Regions from separate parts of the Streptomyces sp. NPDC002825 genome, predicted to be linked through region 1. Evidence: riboswitches for the same ligand, from Rfam matches in the RefSeq annotation. Region 1 holds a riboswitch; the other holds the start of a gene.
The links. Region 1 has a riboswitch for cyclic di-AMP ahead of ABT041_RS32855 (transglycosylase family protein). Riboswitches for the same ligand answer to the same signal wherever they lie in the genome.

Region 1 (6,788 bases):
TGCCCGAGCCGGACGATCGTCATCCGCCGGTCCAGCTCGATCAGCTCGCCCGTCGACCCCGCGCCGGAGGCGCTCTCGGGCACAGCCACGTCGGCGACGAGGAGGCGGATGGAGTTCGTACCGCAGTCGATTGCCGCGACCCTGGTCACTTCGCTCCTTCTTCCTCATCCTTGTCGGCGCACGGGTTCACGCAGGGGCCCTTCGCCCACCACTCCGGCAGCATCGCGAGGGCCTCGTCGCCGAACGGGTTCACGCCCGGGCCCGCGGCCAGGGAGTGGCCGACGAGCACGTGCAGGCACTTGACCCGGTCCGGCATGCCGCCGGCGCTCGGGAAGCCCTCCAGGACCTCGATGGCGTCACGTCGGGCGATGTAGTCCTCGTGCGCGGCCCGGTAGGCGGCGGCCAGCTCCGGGTCGGTGGCGAGCCGGGCCTGCATCTCCTTCATGACCCCGTTGGCCTCCAGGGTGCCGATGGCCGAGGCCGCCCGGGGGCAGGTCAGGTAGTACGTGGTCGGGAACGGCGTGCCGTCGGGGAGCCGGGGCGCGGTCTCGACGACGTCCGGGTTCCCGCACGGGCAGCGGTGCGCGATGGCGCGCAGGCCGCGGGGCGGGCGGCCGAGCTGGAGCTCGAAGGCGGCGATGTCCGTCTCGGTGGGCTCGGTGCGTTCGGTCTGCGGAGGGGGCGTTTCCATGTCTGCCTTGTTCGTGTCGCGGAGGGGTCAGGGACGGTCGGCGTGGTCGACGCCGTCCCAGAGGTTGTCGTACCAGGGGCGGTCGGCCGCGCCCTGGTCGGCGCGGGGCCGTTGCTCCGCGTCGGGGTCGTTCACGGTGAAGCCGGTCTCGCCGGGGAGCACGTAGTGCAGGTGCTCGCGGGCGAGGCGGCGGACGTAGGCCGGGTCCTGGAGGCGGGCCTTCTCGTCCTTCAGCTCCTCGACCCGCCGGGCGGCCTCGGCGGCCCTGCGCTCCTGCTCGGCGATCTCGCCCTGCTGGGAGACGTAGCTCCGCATCGGGTAGGCGAGGGCCACGACGAGGGAGCAGACCACGAGGGCGAGGAAGGCCGCGCGGCCGGTGAGCCGGGAGCGGCGGGCCTGGCGGCGGGTCTGGGAGCGGTAGACACGGGCGGCGGTCTGCTCGCCGAGCAGCCTGATCCGGGTCGCGGTCGAGAACCGGTCCCGGTCCTTCGCGGCCATGTCGTGTCGCCTCCCCTGTTCACGCGGACGTCCCCGCACACGGTACGGGACCGAGTACGGGGACGTACGGAAGCCGCCCTACGGAGAGGCCGGCCCTATTACAGCGTCAGGCCTTTTCAGCCCTTGAAGCGCGGGAAGGCGCTGCGGCCGGCGTAGACCGCGGCGTCGTCGAGGATCTCCTCGATGCGCAGGAGCTGGTTGTACTTGGCGACGCGCTCGGAGCGGGCCGGGGCGCCGGTCTTGATCTGGCCGCAGTTGGTGGCGACGGCGAGGTCGGCGATGGTGACGTCCTCGGTCTCGCCGGAGCGGTGCGACATCATGCACTTGAAGCCGTTGCGCTGGGCGAGCTCGACGGCGTCCAGGGTCTCGGTCAGGGAGCCGATCTGGTTGACCTTGACCAGGAGGGCGTTGGCGGTGCCCTCCTCGATGCCGCGGGCGAGGCGCTCCGGGTTGGTGACGAACAGGTCGTCGCCGACGAGCTGGACCTTGGTGCCGAGCTTGTCGGTGATGACCTTCCAGCCGGCCCAGTCGTCCTCGAACAGCGGGTCCTCGATGGAGACGAGCGGGTACGCGGAGACGAGCTCCTCGTAGTACTCGGTCATCTCGGCGGCCGAGCGGGACTTGCCCTCGAACTCGTACACGCCGTCCTTGTAGAACTCGGACGCGGCGACGTCGAGCGCCAGCGCGATGTCCTTGCCCGGGACGTAGCCGGCCTGCTTGATGGCCTCCAGGATGAGGTCGAGCGCCTCGCGGTTGGAGTCCAGGTTCGGGGCGAAGCCGCCCTCGTCGCCGAGGCCGGTGGAGAGGCCCTTGGTCTTCAGGACGGACTTGAGGGTGTGGTAGACCTCGGTGCCCCAGCGGAGGGCCTCGGAGAAGGACTCCGCGCCGATCGGGGCGATCATGAACTCCTGGATGTCCACGTTGGAGTCGGCGTGCGACCCACCGTTGAGGATGTTCATCATCGGAACGGGCAGCAGGTGCGCGTTCGGGCCGCCCAGGTAGCGGAAGAGCGGGAGGTCGCTGGCCTCGGAGGCGGCGTGCGCGACGGCGAGGGAGACGCCGAGGATGGCGTTGGCGCCGAGCGAGCCCTTGTTCTCGGTGGCGTCCAGGTCGAACATGGCCTGGTCGATCAGGCGCTGCTCGGTGGCGTCGTAGCCGACGAGCTCCGGGCCGATCTGCTCGATGACGGCGAGGACGGCCTTCTCGACACCCTTGCCCTGGTAGCGGTTGGGGTCACCGTCGCGAAGCTCGATGGCCTCGAACGCACCGGTGGAGGCGCCGGACGGAACAGCAGCACGGCCGGTGCTGCCGTCGTCGAGGCCGACCTCGACCTCGACCGTGGGGTTGCCTCGGGAGTCCAGGATTTCCCGGGCTACGACGACGTCGATGGACGGCACGAGCATCTCCTTCTGGGATGTGACGCTGGATGTGACGCAAGGTCGTGCAGGGTCGCGTGGCCTTGCGACAAGAGCCTAACCGGCTCGGGGGCTCCGGCCCGCCGTGCGCCCGCCCCCTGGGACGAAAAAGGACCCAAGGGCACGCATCCCGGGACGAAGGACCCCAGATCTACTGGACGGTAACCACGGAGCCCCGCCTGAAACGGGGGAACCCCGGTCCGGCGCGCACGGGGGAAGGGCACGCCGGACCGGGGTGGTCACCGCGGGAGGGTCGTCGGGGCCGCGTGAGCCGCCGGACTCACGCGAGCCGCCGGGCTCACTTCAGGTGGAGCTGCTGACCCGGGTAGATGAGGTCGGCGTTCTCGACGACGTCCTTGTTCAGCTCGAAGAGCTTGGCCCAGCCGCCCTTGACGCCGTGCGCCTGGGCGATCTTGCTGAGGGTGTCGCCGGCGACGACCTTGTACTCGCCGTCACCCTTCTTGACCTTCTTGCCGGTCGGGGTGGTGACGGTCTTCGGCGCCTTGCGCTGCTCGCTGCGGCTGGTCGGCTGCTCGGCGCGACGCTCCTGCTGCTTGGGGGCGGCCTGCTGCGGGGCGGCCTGCTGGGGCTCGCTCTGCTGCGGGGCGGTCTCGGCGGCGCCGCCGTCGTACGAGGCGCTGGAGAGGCCGACGCCGCAGCTCGGCCAGGCACCCTTGCCCTGGCCCGCGAGGACCTTCTCGGCGATGGCGATCTGCTGGGCCTTCGAGGCCAGGTCGGCGCGCGGGGCGTAGGCGGTGCCACCGAAGGCGGCCCAGGTGGAGTTGGTGAACTGCAGGCCGCCGTAGAAGCCGTTGCCCGTGTTGATGGACCAGTTGCCGCCGGACTCGCACTGGGCGACGGTGTCCCACTCGGCGGTGGTGGCGGCCGAGGCGGTGCCCGCGGTCAGCAGCGGGGCGGCGACGGCGACACCGGTCACGCCGACGAGCGTGGCGACCTGGGCGGCCTTGGAGGGACGGCGGTGTTTGCCCTTGGCGGAAAACAGCATGGGGATTCTCCTCACCGACGCCTGTGAGGTGAGCTGTCGGGTTCGGGCCGGAAAGTTGCCCGGCCGCGTGTCCTTGCACGCGGCTTCACCCCAAGCCGGTCGTCGGCCGTCTGTCTCAACGGCCGGGACCGGCACTTACCTTGGGTCCCCCACTCCTGCCTTCGGCGCTTGCGCGACGACTGTTCCCGGCGGCCGACGGCAGGATTCGGCGTTTCGGTCGACGGGGCCCGCGGTGGCGAGCGGTGACGACCGTAGACACAGACCCACCGGAAGTTCAAAGAGGCTTATTGCGGAAATATCGCCCCTGCTTGCCCTCCGGTGGGCGGTGTTTGCGCAGGTGAGAGGTGACGGAAGCAAAGTTTGCGGACGTGACACGCCAGTTGGGACGAAGAGACCCATGTCTCACTTGCCCAGAACCGGACATAAGACCGCGAACTAACCCGCCGCCGCCGTCGAACCCGCCGTCAGGTCAAGGCTCTGACCAGGCAGGATGAGGTTCGGATCGGTGCCCACGGTCCCCCGGTTGGCGTCGTAGAGGGCGGTCCAGCCTCCGGGGAGTTCGTTCTCCTCCGCGATGTCGGACAGGCTGTCACCGGGTCGCACGGTGTATTCGCCCGAAGTGTCCTGACTGTCCGTTGCGCCCGCGTGCTTCACACCGTCAGCCGCCGTCGTGGAGTCGACCTTTTCCGCAGGCTTGTCCGGGCTCGACGCGTGTCGGCCGGTTTCGAGCGAACCGTCCGTTGTGCCGGATTCCTCCGGGGCGGCCTCACCCCGGTGCTTGCCGGTGCCGGGCGTGGCCGACGGCACGTCACCCTTCGGCGTCTCGGACGAATCCGGCGTACCGGGCGTAACGGATGCGTCGGGTGTGACCGGGCTCGCGGACGTGCCGGGCGTGGCCGGGGTCGCGGGCGTGGCCGGGGTCGCGGAGGTCGCCGGAGCGCTGGGCGTGGCGGGCGTCGCGGGAGTGGCCGGGGTCGCGGACGCGGCGGAGCGCCCGGCCGCCGAGCCTTCGGTGCCCGTGGTGCGGTTGGACTCGGGGAGGGGGCCCGTGGGCGTGGTCGGGACGACGGTCGGGCCGGGGTTCACACCCGTGGCCTTGCCGTCGTTCTTCAGGCCGGCGATCGGCGCGCAGGTGGCCCACTCGTCGCTGCCCGTGGCGAGCGCCTTCTCGGCCACCGCGATCTGCTGGGCGCGGCTGGCGAGGTCGGGGCTGGGCGCGTACGCGAGACCGCCGTGCCGCTCCCAGCTGTCCTGGGTGAACTGCAGGCCGCCGTACATGCCGTTGCCGAAGTTGGCGCTCCACTGGCCGCCGGACTCGCACTCGGCGACCCGGTCCCAGGTGGCGGCGTCGGCGGCGGAGGCGGATCCGGTGGCGAGCAGCGGCAGCGCCATGGCGGATCCGGTGACGCCCGCGGCGACGACGATGGCGGGGGCCTGACGGGGGCGACGGTGTCGTCCGTTCCCGGAACGCATAGGAGGGCCTTTCGCGTGACGGCTGAGACTGCCGGGAAACGTAGCGGTATTCGAACGCCCGTCACAAGTCGATCGCCCCGCGATCACGTGAAGATCACATTTCTGATGGTCCGTCAGTGTGCAAGAGGGGTACGGAAGGGGAGAACTCCACCGGAAGCGTGCGCAAACCACGCATGATGAGCCCACCGCGCCACCGGAGTTCGGAAGGGTCGGCGGCAAGTCGCAGATCGGGCAGGCGAGTCAGCAGGGTCGCGAGCGCCGTCTGACCTTCGAGGCGGGCGAGCGGAGCGCCGAGGCAGTAGTGGATGCCGTGCCCGTAGCCGAGGTGCTGGTTGTCGCGCCGGGCGAGGTCGAGGGTGTCGGGGCCGTCGAACCGCTCCGGGTCCCGGTCGGCGGCGGCGAGCACCACGAGCACCGGGTCGCCCGCCGGGATCTCCTGCCCGCCGATGGTCAGCGCGCGTGTCGCGTACCGCCAGGTCGCCATCTCCACGGGCCCGTCGTACCGCAGGAGTTCCTCGACGCCGGTCTCCAGGAGTCCGGTCTCCCCGGCGGCGAGGGATTCCTGGAGCCGCGCGCGCTGCTCGGGGTTCCGAAGAAGCGCGTAAAGTCCGTTTCCTACCAGATTGACGGTCGTCTCGAAGCCGGCGAACAGCAGGATGAACGCCATCGCCGCCGCCTCGTTCTCGGTGAGGTGCTCGCCGTGGTCGGAGGCCTTGATCAGCCCCGAGATCAGGTCGTCTCCCGGCTCTTCGCGCTTCCGGTGGATCAGCTCCGCGAGATAGCCGCGCATCTTCTTCACCGACCGGGCGACCCCGCCGCGCGGCCCCCCGCCGTGCCGGATCATCATCCCGGCCCAGTCCCGGAAGTCGTCCTGGTCCTCCTCCGGCACCCCGAGCAGATCGCAGATCGCGTAGATGGGGAGCGGGAAGGCGAACTCGTGGATGAGGTCGGCGCTCCCCCGCGCCACGAAGGAGTCGATGAGCCGGTCCGTCAGCTCCTGCACGCGCGGCGCGAACTCGGCGACCCGGCGCGGGGTGAAGGCCTTCGACACGAGCCGCCGGAGCCGGGTGTGGTCCGGCGGGTCGATGTTGAGCAGATGCGTCATCAGCTCGGCCTTGCGCTCGCCCGGGATGCCCGTCTTCCCCTTGGCGTGCGGCGACTCGTCGTGGTGCGCAGGGTTCTTGGAGAGCCGCTGGTCGGCGAGGGCCTGCCGGGCGTCCGCGTAACGCGTCACGAGCCAGGCCTCGACCCCGCTGGGCAGCGTCGTCCGGTGCACGGGCGCGTGCTCCCGCAGCCAGGCGTAGGCGGGATACGGATCGCTCGCGAACTCCCAGGTGAAGAGCTCGGGGGCGGGACTGGGGCCGGGGGTCGTACTCACGTCACGACCGTACAGGGCGGCCCCGGGCGTCACGTTCGTGGAGAACCTGTGATCAAGAGGCGCATGTCGTGCCCTAGATTCTTGTCAGTGGATCCTCAGCTACTCAGAAGCACGTTCGCGGTCGTCGAGAGACGCGCAGAGCAGGCCGTCACGTTCTTCTACTCGCACCTCTTCTGGCACAACCCGGGTGTGCGCGAGCTGTTCCCCGAGGACATGCTCCCCCAGCGGGACCGGCTCTTCGCCGCCCTCACGCACGTGGTGACGCATCTGGAGGAACCCGGACTCGCGACGTACCTGGGGCAGCTGGGCCGCGACCACCGCAAGTTC
Region 2 (6,788 bases), on a different contig from region 1:
CCGCCACGCTCCGTACCGCCCGGGCCGCCGGAGCGTTCGGGGACGGCCAGGACGCGCGTCCGGTTGCGGCCGTCCGGGTGGTCGTGGACGCTCCGGAACATGAACTGGTCCGGATCGGCACGGTACGCGGGGGAATATCAGCCTTCCGCGTCCTTCGTGCCGTCCTTCCCGCATTCTTCGAATGGCACCGTTCTTTGCTGCTCCCCAGGAGGTGAACGAGTTATGGCCATGCCGCTCCGTCAGTCCATCCGGGTCGGGACCTACCTCTTCGAACAGAAGCTCCGCAAGCGGGACAAGTTCCCGTTGATCGTCGAGCTGGAGCCGCTCTACGCCTGCAACCTCAAGTGCGAGGGCTGCGGGAAGATCCAGCACCCGGCGGGTGTCCTCAAGCAGCGCATGCCGGTCGCCCAGGCGGTCGGCGCGGTCCTGGAGTCCGGCGCCCCCATGGTGTCCATCGCGGGCGGCGAGCCCCTGATGCACCCTCAGATCGACGAGATCGTGCGCCAGTTGGTGGCCAGGCGTAAGTACGTCTTCCTCTGCACCAACGCCCTGCTGCTGCGCAAGAAGCTGGAGAAGTTCACCCCCTCCCCGTACTTCGCCTTCGCCGTCCACATCGACGGGCTGCGCGAGCGGCACGACGAGTCCGTCGCCAAGGAGGGCGTGTTCGACGAGGCGGTGGCGGCCATCAAGGAGGCCAAGCGGCGCGGCTTCCGGGTCACCACCAATTCGACCTTCTTCAACACCGACACCCCGCAGACCATCATCGAGGTGCTCAATTTCCTCAACGACGACCTCCAGGTCGACGAAATGATGATCTCGCCCGCCTACGCCTACGAGAAGGCCCCCGACCAGGAGCACTTCCTCGGCGTCGAGCAGACCCGCGAACTCTTCAAGAAGGCCTTCGCGGGCGGTAACCGGCGCCGCTGGCGGCTCAACCACTCGCCGCTCTTCCTGGATTTCCTGGAAGGAAAGGCGGACTTCCCCTGCACCGCCTGGGCCATTCCCAACTACTCGCTCTTCGGCTGGCAGCGCCCCTGCTATCTGATGAGCGACGGATACGTCCCCACGTACCGCGAACTCGTCGAGGACACCGACTGGGACAAGTACGGCCGGGGCAAGGACCCGCGCTGCGCCAACTGCATGGCGCACTGCGGCTACGAGCCCACTGCCGTCCTCGCCACCATGGGCTCCCTCAAGGAGTCCCTGCGCGCCGTCCGGGAGACCGTCTCCGGGAACAGCACGTCATGACCGGCGGGTTCGACCTGCGGGCGCTGCTCTCCGAGCGCGGCGCGGAGCGGTACGAGCTGCACGCCAGGTACCTCAACCACCAGCTGCCCCGGATGCTGCACACCATCGGCTTCGACAAGGTGTACGAGCGGGCCGAGGGCGCCCACTTCTGGGACGCCGACGGCGTCGACCACCTCGACATGCTCGCCGGCTTCGGCGTGATGGGCCTCGGACGGCACCACCCCGTCGTCCGCAAGGCCCTCCACGACGTCCTGGACGCCCAGCTCGCCGACCTCACCCGCTTCGACTGCCAGCCGCTGCCCGGCCTCCTCGCCGAGAAGCTGCTCGCCCACAGCCCGCACCTTGACCGGGTCTTCTTCGGCAACAGCGGCACCGAGGCCGTGGAGACCGCCCTCAAGTTCGCCCGGTACGCCACCGGGCGGCCGAGGATCCTCTACTGCCACCACGCCTTCCACGGGCTCACCACCGGCTCCCTCTCCGTCAACGGCGAGCAGGGCTTCCGGGAGGGCTTCGACCCGCTCCTCCCGGACACGGCGATCCCGCTGGGCGACCTCGGCGCCCTGGAGCGGGAGCTGCGGAAGGGCGACGTGGCCGCCTTCGTCGTCGAGCCCATCCAGGGCAAGGGCGTCCACGAGGCGCCCCCGGGCTTCCTCCGGGGCGCCCAGGAGCTCCTTCACCGGCACGGGGCGCTGCTCATCGCCGACGAGGTGCAGACGGGCCTCGGCCGGACCGGCGACTTCTACGCGTACCAGCACGAGGAGGGAGTCGAGCCGGACCTGGTCTGCGTCGCCAAGGCGCTCTCCGGCGGCTATGTGCCGGTCGGCGCCACCCTCGGCAAGGACTGGATCTTCAAGAAGGTCTACTCGTCGATGGACCGGGTCCTGGTCCACTCGGCGAGCTTCGGGTCGAACGCCCAGGCCATGGCCGCGGGGCTCGCCGTCCTCTCCGTCATGGAGGACGAGGGCACCGTCGCGCACGCGCGCCGGATCGGCGAGCTGCTCTCGGACCGGCTGAAGGAGCTCGTGCCGCGGTACGAGCTGCTGCACGAGATCCGCGGGCGCGGCCTGATGATCGGGATCGAGTTCGGGCGGCCCTCCTCGCTCGGGCTGCGCGGGCGCTGGACGATGCTCCAGGCGGCCCGCAAGGGCCTCTTCGCCCAGATGGTCGTCGTCCCGCTGCTCCAGCGGCACCGGATCCTCACGCAGGTCTCCGGGGACCATCTGGAGGTGATCAAGCTGATCCCGCCGCTGGTCATCGACGAGGCGGACGTGGACCGGTTCGTCACCGCCTTCACCGCCGTCATGGACGACGCCCACGGCGGTGGCGGGCTGATGTGGGACTTCGGAAAGACGCTGGTCAAGCAGGCGGTCGCGCAGCGCTGACCGGATCGGGTCCCGGGGTTTTGCCTCTGAGGCAATAAAGTTGCCTCAGAGGCACGATCCTGGCGGAATGGACGCATGGACCACGTCCCCGGGGAGACCTCCCCGGACCCCGCCACCGTCGGCGTCCTGCCCGACGTCGCCCCCCAGCTGCGGGCCCTGCGCCGCCGCCGGGGACTCACCCTGGAGGCCGCCGCCCAGCGGGCCGGCCTCTCCCCGGCGCACCTGTCGCGCCTGGAGACCGGGAACCGGCAGCCCTCGCTGCCGATGCTGCTCGCCCTGTCCCGTATCTACGGTACGACGGTCTCCGAGCTCCTCGGCGAGACGCCCCCCGAGCGTGATCCGGTCGTCCGGGCCGACCGCTCCGAACCCGTCGAGGCCGACGGCTGGATCTACCGCCAGGCGGGCGGCGCCGGGCGCGCCCTGCAGTGCCTGCGGGTCCACGTGCCGTACGCCACCCGGGCCGACATCGTGCGGGTCCACCCCGGCGAGGAGTGGATCCACGTCCTGGAGGGGCGGGTGCGGCTCGCGCTCGGCGAGGTCGTCCACGTCCTCGACCCCGGGGACAGTGCGCACTTCGACTCGCTCACCCCGCACCGGATCGGCGCCGCCACCCCCGGTGGGGCCGAGCTGCTCTTCGTCCACACCCTGATGCAGAGCCCCGTCGCCGAGCTGTGCCTCGGCGACGGGACCCCGCACCGGCGCTGACGTTCCATGACGATTCCTCAGGAAAGGACCGACATGTCCGAGAAGTCCGTACCGGTCACCGGCGAGGAGCGCGGTGAAGGCAAGTTCCCCAAGGGGCTCGTGCTCCGCCTCTTCGCCTACCTGATCGCCGGCCACCTCTTCGCCGGCTTCCTCTACCTGCTCTTCATGCTGGGCGGGCAGAACCAGTAGCCGGGGCTACGCCTCGGTGAGGAACCGCTCCCGCAGCCGCTCGCGGGTCTCCGGGGCCAGCTTCAGGCCCTCGGAGAGGTAGGCGTCCACCGAGCCCCAGGTCGTCTCGATCGTGTCGAAGGCGGCCCGCAGATACTCCACCCGCGCGTCGAAGAGCGGGCTGAGCAGCTCCATCACCTCGGGCGACATCGCGTCCGGGGAGGTGGAGCTGCGGCGCACCTTGTAGCGGCGGTGCGGGGCGTTCGACTTCACGTAGTCCGCCTCGATGGCCTCCCGCTCGACCCCGACCGCGAGCAGGGTGATCGCGATGGCGACCCCGGCCCGGTCCTTGCCCGCCGCGCAGTGCAGCAGGGCCGGGACGCTCTCGTCCGCCATGGAGTGCAGGAGCCGGCTGTGCTCCTCGGTCCGCTCAAGCACGTTCTTGCGGTACGAATCGGACATCCGGGCGGCGGCCTTGCCGTCGCCGAGGATCTCCCGCAGCTGCGCGATCTCGCCCTCGCGCACCAGCCGCCAGAACTCCTTGCCGTCGGCCGGGTCGTTGAGCGGTATGTTCACGTTCCGCACGCCGGGCAGCTCGACGTCCGCGCCCTCGATCCTCCGGTCCGCGTCGTTGCGGAAGTCGAAGACGGTGTGCAGGCCCAGCGAGGCGAGGAAGGCGGCGTCCTCCTCCGTCGCGTGCGCGAGGTGGCCGCTGCGGAAGAGGCGGCCGGGGCGGACCGCGCGCCCGTCCGTCGTCGGCAGGCCGCCCACGTCCCGGAAGTTGCGGACCTCCGTCAGCTCGGGCTCGTCGGCTCCGGCGGGCGGGGTCTGCGGCAGCTGCTGCGTCACGGCTGCTCCTGTTCTGTAGATCGGTTCCTGGGGCAATCATCTCGGGTGGGGGCGGGAACACGCACCCCCTCGGACGGGAATGGGTGATCTGTCCGTATTGAGGCGTTAGGGGTAACCCGCCCCGGTTGTAGGGGAGATGGGGAACGGCGCGTGAGCAGCGTCATAACCGTGACGGACCGTGCCTGATCGTCTTTTCCAAATACCCCCGGGGAAAAGGAGATCGAGGGAGCGTCATCCACGGAGGGTGACCGGAATTCCGGCCGAATATCAAGAGATCCGCGAATCCTTGAAAATCGTGGCTTGTTCACGCCGACCCCCCTCGTCTAGCGTCGCGCTCACTCCGGTCGGACCGCCGAATCCTGCCACCGCCCGGAATCCGCACTCACCCGTACGAGGCAGGAGCGGGGGACCCAGGTAAGTACGCCGATCCCTCGAAGAAGGACGGCTAGGGGTGAAGTCGTGTGAGAACGCGACCGGACATCTCCAGTCCGAACCCGACAGCTCACCTCGCAGGCGACGGAGAGGAATTCGCCATGCCCGCGAAGGGTAAGCACCGCCGCCCCAAGGCCAACCGCCTGACCCGTGGTATCGCCGCCGCCGGCACCGGCGGCGCCGTCGTCGCCCTCCCGCTCCTCGGAGCCACCGGCGCCCACGCCGCCGAGCAGGCCGCCCCCGCCGCCGCTCCCGCCCAGGCCGTCGCCCAGGTGAAGACCGCCCCCGCCGCCCAGGCGAAGGCCGCGCCGAAGACGTACTCCGTGGTCCGCGGCGACTACCTGTCGAAGATCGCCGCCGAGCACCACCTCGCGGGCGGCTGGCAGAAGCTCTACAAGGACAACCGCCAGGTCATCGGCGAGAACCCCTCGCTGATCCTGCCCGGCATGAAGCTCACCCTCGGCGGCAAGAGCACCGCGAAGGCCCACGCGAAGGCCACGCACAAGAGCACGCAGGGCTCCGGCAAGAACGGCGACACCCCGCGCGCCTCCCGCAGCAGCGAGCGCTCCTCGGCCCCGGCCGCCACCACCTCCTCCTCTTCGTCGTCCTCCGCCTCGACCGGCACGACCTCGTCCTCCGGCTGGGTCGTCCCCGTCAACGGCGGCATCTCCACCCCGTACCGCGCCTCGGGCTCCATGTGGTCCTCCGGCTACCACACCGGCGTCGACTTCATCGCCTCCACCGGCACCACCGTCGTCGCGGTCGGCCCCGGCACCGTCTACTCCGCCGGCGACGGCGGCGCGTACGGCAACCAGGTCGTCATCCAGCACGCCGACGGCACCTTCTCGCAGTACGCCCACCTCTCCTCCATCTCCGTCTCCGCCGGCCAGACCGTCACCGGCGGACAGCAGATCGGCCTCTCCGGCGCGACCGGCAACGTCACCGGCCCGCACCTGCACTTCGAGATGCGCACCGGGCCGGAGTACGGCTCCGACATCGACCCGCTGGCCGCCCTGCGGTCGCACGGCGTCAGCATCTGACATCATGTCAGCACGCTTTCGACGTCAGGAGGTCCGGCACGCACGTGCCGGGCCTCCGGCGTATTCCGGCTTGGCGGAATCTTTATCGGTGGCATATGTCACCCGCCGTCAACCCCTCCTTACGGTCGCGTAGGTCACATCCGAAGGGGAAGGATGTGCTCCCGTGGCAGACGATTCGAGATCAACAGACAAGAACGCATTCGGGTCGTACGCGGCGATCGGTGACAGCTTCACCGAGGGCGTCGGAGACCCCGGGCCCGACGGGACGTACGTCGGCTGGGCGGACCGCTTCGCGGTCCTGCTCGCCGACCAGCTGCCGGAGAACGACTTCCGCTACGCCAACCTGGCCGTACGCGGGCGCCTTCTCGACCAGATCGTGGCGGAACAGGTCCCCCGGGCGAAGGAACTCGCCCCCGACCTGGTGACCTTCTGCGCGGGCGGCAACGACATCATCCGCCCCGGGACGGACCCGGACGACGTGGCCGAGCGCTTCGAGCGCGCCGTCGCCGATCTGACCTCCGCGGTCGGCACCGTCATGGTGACCACCGGCTTCGACACCCGCGGCGTGACCCTGCTCAAGCACCTGCGCGGCAAGATCGCCACGTACAACGGTCACGTCCGGGCCATCGCCGACCGCTACGACTGCCCGGTCCTCGACCTGTGGTCGCTCAAGTCCGTCCAGGACCGGCGCGCCTGGGACGACGACCGGCTGCACCTCTCGCCCGAGGGGCACACCCGCGTCGCCCTGCGCGCCGCCCAGGTCCTCGGCATGCCCGTGCCCGCCGACCCCGACCAGCCCTGGCCGCCGGTCCCGCCGCGCGGCACGCTCGAGGTGCGCCGCGACGACATCCACTGGGCCAGGGAGTACCTGGTGCCGTGGATCGGGCGCCGGCTGCGCGGCGAGAGTTCCGGCGACCACGTCGAGGCGAAGCGCCCCGACCTCATGCCGCTGTAGGGGGCGGTA

Region 2: linked by a shared signal. The riboswitch ahead of ABT041_RS20590 (M23 family metallopeptidase) and the one ahead of ABT041_RS32855 (transglycosylase family protein) in region 1 are both predicted to bind cyclic di-AMP.

Annotation. Positions count from the first base shown of each region.
Region 1 covers NZ_JBEOVH010000035.1:41,413-48,200, reverse strand. Annotated here, with positions in the region: gene ABT041_RS32875 (Ppx/GppA phosphatase family protein) at 1-149, opposite strand, end outside; gene ABT041_RS32870 (DUF501 domain-containing protein) at 146-691, opposite strand; gene ABT041_RS32865 (FtsB family cell division protein) at 719-1,189, opposite strand; gene eno (phosphopyruvate hydratase) at 1,306-2,592, opposite strand; gene ABT041_RS32855 (transglycosylase family protein) at 2,903-3,610, opposite strand; cyclic di-AMP (ydaO/yuaA leader) riboswitch at 3,614-3,787, opposite strand; gene ABT041_RS32850 (transglycosylase family protein) at 4,046-5,083, opposite strand; gene ABT041_RS32845 (cytochrome P450 family protein) at 5,178-6,461, opposite strand; gene ABT041_RS32840 (globin domain-containing protein) at 6,549-6,788, shown strand, end outside.
Region 2 covers NZ_JBEOVH010000015.1:76,086-82,873, forward strand. Annotated here, with positions in the region: gene ABT041_RS20560 (phosphorylase family protein) at 1-215, shown strand, start outside; gene hpnH (adenosyl-hopene transferase HpnH) at 223-1,248, shown strand; gene ABT041_RS20570 (aspartate aminotransferase family protein) at 1,245-2,630, shown strand; gene ABT041_RS20575 (helix-turn-helix domain-containing protein) at 2,706-3,335, shown strand; gene ABT041_RS20580 (DUF6126 family protein) at 3,369-3,524, shown strand; gene ABT041_RS20585 (tyrosine-protein phosphatase) at 3,531-4,352, opposite strand; cyclic di-AMP (ydaO/yuaA leader) riboswitch at 4,709-4,883, shown strand; gene ABT041_RS20590 (M23 family metallopeptidase) at 4,886-5,824, shown strand; gene ABT041_RS20595 (SGNH/GDSL hydrolase family protein) at 5,988-6,779, shown strand.